One region of the Brevibacterium sp. HMSC24B04 genome, then DNA from elsewhere that is predicted to be linked to it. Evidence: riboswitches for the same ligand, from Rfam matches in the RefSeq annotation. Region 1 holds a riboswitch; the other holds the start of a gene.
The links. A riboswitch is a leader RNA that binds a small molecule or an ion and turns the genes downstream of it on or off. The one in region 1 is predicted to bind thiamine pyrophosphate.
Positions count from the first base shown of each region.

Region 1 (3,403 bases):
CGGGACGTCGAGGCCCACAATGTCGAGGGCTTCGGGGATCCGGCGTGCGATGTCTGCGGCTGGGATGCCGACGTTGGCCATGCCGAAGGCGACGTCGTCGCCGACTTCGGCGAGGATGACCTGTGAATCGGGGTCCTGCAGAACAAGCCCGGAGATTCCGCGGGCGGGGTCCGGTGGGAGGCCGTCAACCAGGAGTTCGCCGAACTGTTCGCCGGATTCATCAGGCAGGACACCGGCAACGGCGTGAAGGAACGTTGATTTTCCAGCGCCGGAACCGCCGACCAGCAGAACTTTCTGGCCAGCTGGGATTTCAAGGTCGAGGTCGGAAACGGCCGGTTCGGCACGGCCGGAGTGGTACCAGGTGAACCCGCGGGCGGACACTGCCGCGGGTCGGGATGACGAGGTGGTGGTCACGAATCTGCGGGACTTTCGCTTTCTGAGTGGCTCCCCCGGTGACCCGCCCCTTCGGGTGAGCAGGCGGCGTGAGGTGGGCGGCGCCTCGGGCGCGGGTCGGTGCCGGATGCGAATCCGGTCAGCACTCCGGTCCGGCGGATGGCGCGGTAGACGAACCAGCCGCCCAGGCCGGCGAATACGGGTCCGGAGACCAGGGCGCAGGCGGCGAAGACCAGCTGCCATTCGAGGGCCCAGCCGGCGTTCCAGAAGATGTTGTCGGTGATGGACACCGAAATAGCGGGTGCTAGGCCGGCGAGCACGGAAATGCCGAGGGTGTAGCGGCGGTAGCGGGTCAGGGCGAAGACGAGTTCGGTCATGATGCCCTGGCACAGGCCGGTGAACAGGATGACCGGGCCGAAGACGGAACCCAGGAGGGCTTCGGTTGCTGCGGCGATGAGTTCGCACACGATCGCGGCGCCGGGTTTGCGGATGATGAGTGCCCCCACGGGCCCGGCCAGCAGGTAAAGGCCGCCGACTAGGCCCGTGGTTGGTGGGAACACGAGGTTGAACGGGACGTCGATGATCGGCCGCAGGGACGTCCACGCGAAGTACACGGCACCGAGTGCGACGGCGAGTACCGCCGCGACGATGATGTCAACGGTGCGCCATGTGAGGCTGCGTGTGGGCGTGGTGTGTGCGGTGTGGGTCATCGAGGTCTTTCAGTTCATGTGCAGTTGGGGGTTGTGTGCTGGCGAGGTCTGGTTGTCGTTCGCCCGGAAGCGAAGGCTGACAGTGCGCCTGTGGGCACGATTGCCTTCCACAGGAGCCATGCACCCAATCCGGAAATGATAATGCTGGATGCGATTCCGCACACGGCGTAGACGACCTTGAATGTCATAGCCCATTTGGCGTAGTACATGACGATTTCGCCGACAACCAGTGTGATGCCCGCTCCGAGGCCGGACAGGAGCATGACGGGCAGGTTCCACTTGCGGTAGAGGAAGGCGAGAAACACGATTTCGGCGCCGGCTCCCTGCAGGAGGCCGGAGATGATGGCGGTTGAACCGAAGTTGGAGCCCAGCACGGCTTCGACGGCAGCGGCCAGTGTTTCGGCGATGAGGGCGGCGCCGGGTTTGCGGACGATGATTCCGGCAAGTGGCCCTGCGAGAACCCAGATGCCGCCGAACAGGCCGACCAGCGGTGGGAATGCGACGGTCCAGAGTTCGAAAACGCCCCAGATGGCGGCGACTCCCCAGAAGATGACGCCAACGGCCACTGCGATGACGACGGTGACGATGATGTCAACGGTCCGCCAGCGCAGGCTGGTTTTTGTCTGCGGGCTCTGTGGGTTTTTCGCCTGTGATGACGAGGTGGTGTTCGGGTTGCTTGGGTTGGTGTGGTGTCCGGGCTGGACACGGTTGTCCTGTGTCATGAGTCCTCCTCAAGGCAAGGAGGGGTCAAGAGTGTGCTCGACTTCCTTCGCCGGTGCTAACCGGGCAGGTTCGAGGGTCTGCGGCATCGCACTCTCAGCGCCCTTGTTCGGATCTCTACGTTTGATCCGAGGCGCTCCCCTGTCGTACGGCCGATACCTTAGCAAGGACAGTGCGCTGGCGCACGGGATTGGGTGGTCTGGCGGGTTCTGGGTGGACCGTTGAGGTGTCGGACGGCAAGCGGGTGAGTCACGTTCCGACGCACAGCTGCAAATAGAACTGGTCTACGATAAAATTTCCTGGGCGCAGACTGACACGAAAAGTGTTAAGCTGCTGCAGCAGAAGCAAAAGGGCGGAGGACGCATGGAACACGAGAGCAAGATATTCCGCCTTGGAGAACTGTTCTCCGGCCCAGGCGGTATCGCCAAGGGCGCTCAGCTCGCATCCGCAGGCGGTTATTCAATCGAACACCAGTGGGCAAATGACATTGACCCAGATACCTGCCGGACTTACGCACACAACATCGTCGGAGACGACGAATCTCCCTCAGTCATCTGCGGCGACGTCAAAACCCTCGATTTCGAGATTCTGCACGAACTCGGCGACATTGACGCATTCGCCTTCGGCTTCCCCTGCAACGACTTCTCAGTAGTCGGCGAACGACTCGGGTTCGAAGGCCAATACGGTCCTCTTTACTCGTACGGCGTCAAGGTGCTCCGTCACTTTCGTCCGAAATGGTTCATCGCCGAAAACGTAGGCGGCCTGTCAAGCAATGCGGGCGGCAAGGCATTCCAGCAGATCCTGTCAGACCTGAGCAGCGAGGGATACCGACTGGTCCCCCATCTCTACAAATTCGAGCAGTACGGCATACCGCAGTCCCGTCACCGCATCATCATCGTCGGCATCCATAAAGACATCGATGTCGAGTTCAAGGTTCCAAGCCCAGAACCGTACTCAGACATCGACGTATCAGTTCGCACAGCACTGACGAACCCTCCGATCCCAGCTGACGCGACAGGACAGGAAAGAACTCGACAGTCTCCAAAGGTTGTTGAACGACTGAACCGCATCAAAGCTGGTGAGAACGCTTTCACGGCCAATTTGCCGGAACACCTCCAGATCAAAACGGCAACGAAGATCTCGCAGATCTACAAGCGTCTCCACCCCGATAGGCCTTCTTACACCGTGACCGGCTCGGGGGGCGGCGGCACACACGTTTACCACTGGGAAGAGCCTCGTGCACTTACCAACCGTGAGCGCGCACGTCTGCAGACCTTCCCCGATGAGTTTGACTTCATCGGGTCGAAGGAATCGGTCCGAAAGCAGATCGGCATGGCGGTGCCGGTTGAGGGTGCGCGCATCATCTTCGAAGCGATCCTGAAATCCTTCGCCGGAATCCCCTACCCAAGCATCGAGAGCTCAATGCCTGTCGTTGAAGCCAAATCAGACCCCCAACATCCAGGTGTCGGAGGTCACACAGACGTATAAGCTCTCATATGTGAGAAATACGTGGTGGATTACTAGGCCGAAACGCTCTCTCGCTCCGGTACAGGGCGCCCTGATTGCTCTCGCCGGCGCTG
Region 1 covers NZ_KV786105.1:3,408-6,810, forward strand. Annotated here, with positions in the region: gene HMPREF3092_RS09385 (ABC transporter ATP-binding protein) at 1-414, opposite strand, end outside; gene HMPREF3092_RS09390 (ECF transporter S component) at 411-1,103, opposite strand; gene HMPREF3092_RS09395 (ECF transporter S component) at 1,118-1,825, opposite strand; TPP riboswitch at 1,851-1,976, opposite strand; gene HMPREF3092_RS09400 (DNA cytosine methyltransferase) at 2,187-3,311, shown strand; gene HMPREF3092_RS09405 (PDDEXK family nuclease) at 3,322-3,403, shown strand, end outside.

Region 2 (3,403 bases), on a different contig from region 1:
GGACTTGGTGGCATCAACGTGGATGTCGTCGACGACCGAATCGAACTGGTCGATCACGAAGTCGTGGTCGATTTCGTAGATGCGGCTGACCCCGTGGGTGTTCTGTGCGACGAGGGCGGTGATGATGCTGGCCCCGTAGGCGCCGCGCGCGGTGAAGGTTTTGAGGTCCGCCTGGATTCCTGCACCACCGGACGGGTCGGTGCCGGCGATCGTGACGGCGACGGGAGGACGAGGGCCGGTTGCGGTCATGAGTTTTCTCCTGTGTAAGCCGAAAGAATGCTGCGTGCGGCCGCCGCTGGGTCGGGTGCGGTCATGATGGCTGATACGACGCAGATTCCCGCAGCGCCCGTGCCGCGCAGAGCTGCCGCGTTGTGGTCTTTGATGCCGCCGATGGCAAAAGCGGGCAGGCCTGCCTTTTCCGCACGTTCCCGGAAGCCGTCAGGGCCGATGGCACTGCGTCCGGTCTCTTTGGTCTGGGTTGTATACACCGGACCAATGCCCAGCAGATCGACGGCCTGACTGCGGGCGCGTTCAAAGTGTTCGGGTTCTTGGGCTGAAACTCCCAGCAGCGGTTCCGCACCGATGCGCTGGCGAACATCGTCTGCTGACATGTCGCCCTGGCCGACGTGCACGTGGACTTTCCGGCCTTGCTCCAGCAGGCGGGCGGCGACATCGACGCGATCATTGACGAAAACGGGGATTTCGGTTTGGATGCCGTGTTCCTCACGGGCCTGCTGAACAGCATCGAGCACACTCACCGTCAGCTTTTCGAAGCCGGCGTCGTCAATGTGCTTGTCACGCACCTGCACAATGCCCACTCCCCCTGCAATCGTCTGGGCGACGGTGTCGGCAACTGTGCGGCCAACACTTTCGGCCATCGCCGTGTCGGTCACCAGGTAGAGGTCGGTGCTGTATTCGGACAGGCGGCCCAGTGGTGCGCTCATGCGGTTCCTCCTGTTGTCCACGTGGTCTGGATCCGGGCTAGGTCTTCAGGCCGGGCAGCGTAGAGGCCGTCGAGGAAGTGCGCGGCAAATGTGCCGGGCCCATTGGCTCTTTTGTGCGCTGACTGGGCGGCCGAGGTGAAGTGCAGGTGCGCAGTCGCTGCGGCCATGCCGGTCCTCGCCTGATGGCTGAGGTCCTGTGTCTGCGGGGTGTGGGCGGCTGCTGCCGCGTATGCGGCGGTGAGCGCTCCGAGCGAGCACCCCGTGCCGATGACGCTGGGCATATAGGGGCAGCCGCCGGTGATTGTCACAGTGTGCGTGCCGGAATCGTCGGCAAAGACAATGGCGTCGGATTCCCCAGAAACAGCGGCGACGATACCGGTCTGGGCGAGGCTGGCAGCTGCGCCGAGGGCGTCGTCAACTGAGTGCGTTGAGTCGGTTCCGCGGGCGCTGCCGGACTGCTGTGCCAGGCCGATGACCTCCGAGGCGTTGCCGCGCACAACCGCCGGGCCGCTGTTCAGTGCGCGCACAATCCGGGAAGTGCGGTGCGCTGAGATCCCAAAGCCCACGGGGTCGAGAACCCACGGCTTGCCGGCCTGGTTGAAGGTGTCGATGGCAGCGTCAGCTGACAGGTACTGGTGCGACGTTGGGGTGCCGAAATTGATGAGCAGACCATCGGCAATGCCGGCGAAATCAGCGGCATCGGCTTCGTGGTCGATCATGGCGGGGCTGGCACCGGCCGCCAAGAGCACATTCGCGGCGAACTGCTGAACAACCGTGTTCACAATGCAGTGCACTAAAGGCGTGCGCTCACGCAGAGACTCAAGCAGCGTGCCCGCATAGTCTTTGAGTTCCATGACATCCCTTCGCTGGTCCTAACCACACAGGTTCAACGGGTTAATCTCAGCCGCTGTATTACGGCACCCCGTGTCACTACGCTCACCCTAACACCCACCACTGACACAAGCGCATGGCGCAGAGCCACGGCACAATCCCGCTCCGCCACAGACTGGTCCGCAGACCAGCCGACAGACCAGCCCAGCAGGCTCGAGAACCGCGACCTCCGCCTCGTGAGAAAAACCCACAAAAACAGCTGTGCGCCCGGCCAGAGGCGCGGGCGCACAGCGGATGTTCACAAGCGACAGCCGGTCAGGCTGCGGCGGATCAGTGGTAGTTAGGTGCTTCCTGGGTGATCTGAATGTCGTGCGGGTGGCTTTCCTTCAGACCGGCCGTGGTCAGGCGTACGAACTGGCCCTTTTCCTTCAGTTCCCGAATCGAGCGGGCACCCACGTAGAACATGGTCTGGCGCAGGCCGCCGGTCAGCTGGTAGGCCACCTGGCGCAGCGGACCGCGGTAGGACACGCGGCCCTCAATGCCTTCCGGAATGAGGTCGGTGTCGGTGGCGACATCAGCCTGGAAGTAGCGGTCCTTCGAGTAGGACTTGCCCTTGCGCGGAGCCATCGCGCCCAGCGATCCCATGCCGCGGTAGGCCTTGTACTGCTTGCCGTTGACCAGGACGAGTTCGCCGGGGCTTTCCTCACAGCCGGCCAGCAGCGAACCGAGCATGACCGAATCAGCACCGGCGACAAGAGCCTTGCCGATGTCACCGGAGTACTGCAGGCCACCATCGCCGATCACCGGGACATCGGCTTCGCGGGCTGCCTGGTAGGCCAGGTTGATGGCGGTGACCTGTGGGACGCCCACACCTGCGACAACGCGCGTGGTGCAGATGGAGCCCGGGCCCACACCCACCTTGATGGCGTCGGCGCCGGCGTCGATGAGTGCCTGAGCGCCTGCGCGGGTAGCCACATTGCCGCCGATGACCTGCACGTCCTTGAACGCCGGGTCTTTCTTCAGCGACTTGATCATGTCTGTCACACCGCGGGCGTGGCCGTTGGCGGTGTCGACCACGAGGACGTCGACACCAGCTTCGGCCAGAAGGCCTGCGCGCTCAAAGGCATCGCCGTAGAAGCCGACCGCAGCACCCACCATCAGGCGGCCTTCGCCGTCCTTGGAAGCGTCGGGGTATTCGTCGCGCTTGACGAAGTCCTTGACCGTGATGAGGCCCTGGATTTTGTTGTTTTCGTCAACCAGCGGGAGCTTTTCGATCTTGTGCTCTGCCAGAAGTTCGTAGGCCTTTTCAGCCGAGACATCGTGCGGGGCGGTGATGAGCGGCATCTTGGTCATGATTTCGCCGACCGTGGTGGTGGCGAAGTCAGAGCGCGGCACAAAGCGGAGGTCGCGGTTGGTGATGATGCCGACCAGCGTGTCATCGTCGTCAACCACGGGCAGGCCGGAAATGCGGTACTGGCCACACATGTAGTCGAGTTCTTCGAGCGACTTTTCGGCGGTGATCGTCACCGGGTCGGTGATCATGCCGGATTCGGAGCGCTTGACGTAGTCGACCTGGGCAGCCTGGTCTTCTTTCGACAGGTTGCGGTGAATGATGCCCAGACCGCCGA
Region 2 covers NZ_KV786093.1:88,662-92,064, reverse strand. Annotated here, with positions in the region: gene thiD (bifunctional hydroxymethylpyrimidine kinase/phosphomethylpyrimidine kinase) at 1-249, opposite strand, end outside; gene thiE (thiamine phosphate synthase) at 246-944, opposite strand; gene thiM (hydroxyethylthiazole kinase) at 941-1,798, opposite strand; TPP riboswitch at 1,786-1,879, opposite strand; gene guaB (IMP dehydrogenase) at 2,106-3,403, opposite strand, start outside.
Region 2: another riboswitch for thiamine pyrophosphate. It lies ahead of thiM (hydroxyethylthiazole kinase); the one in region 1 lies ahead of HMPREF3092_RS09395 (ECF transporter S component).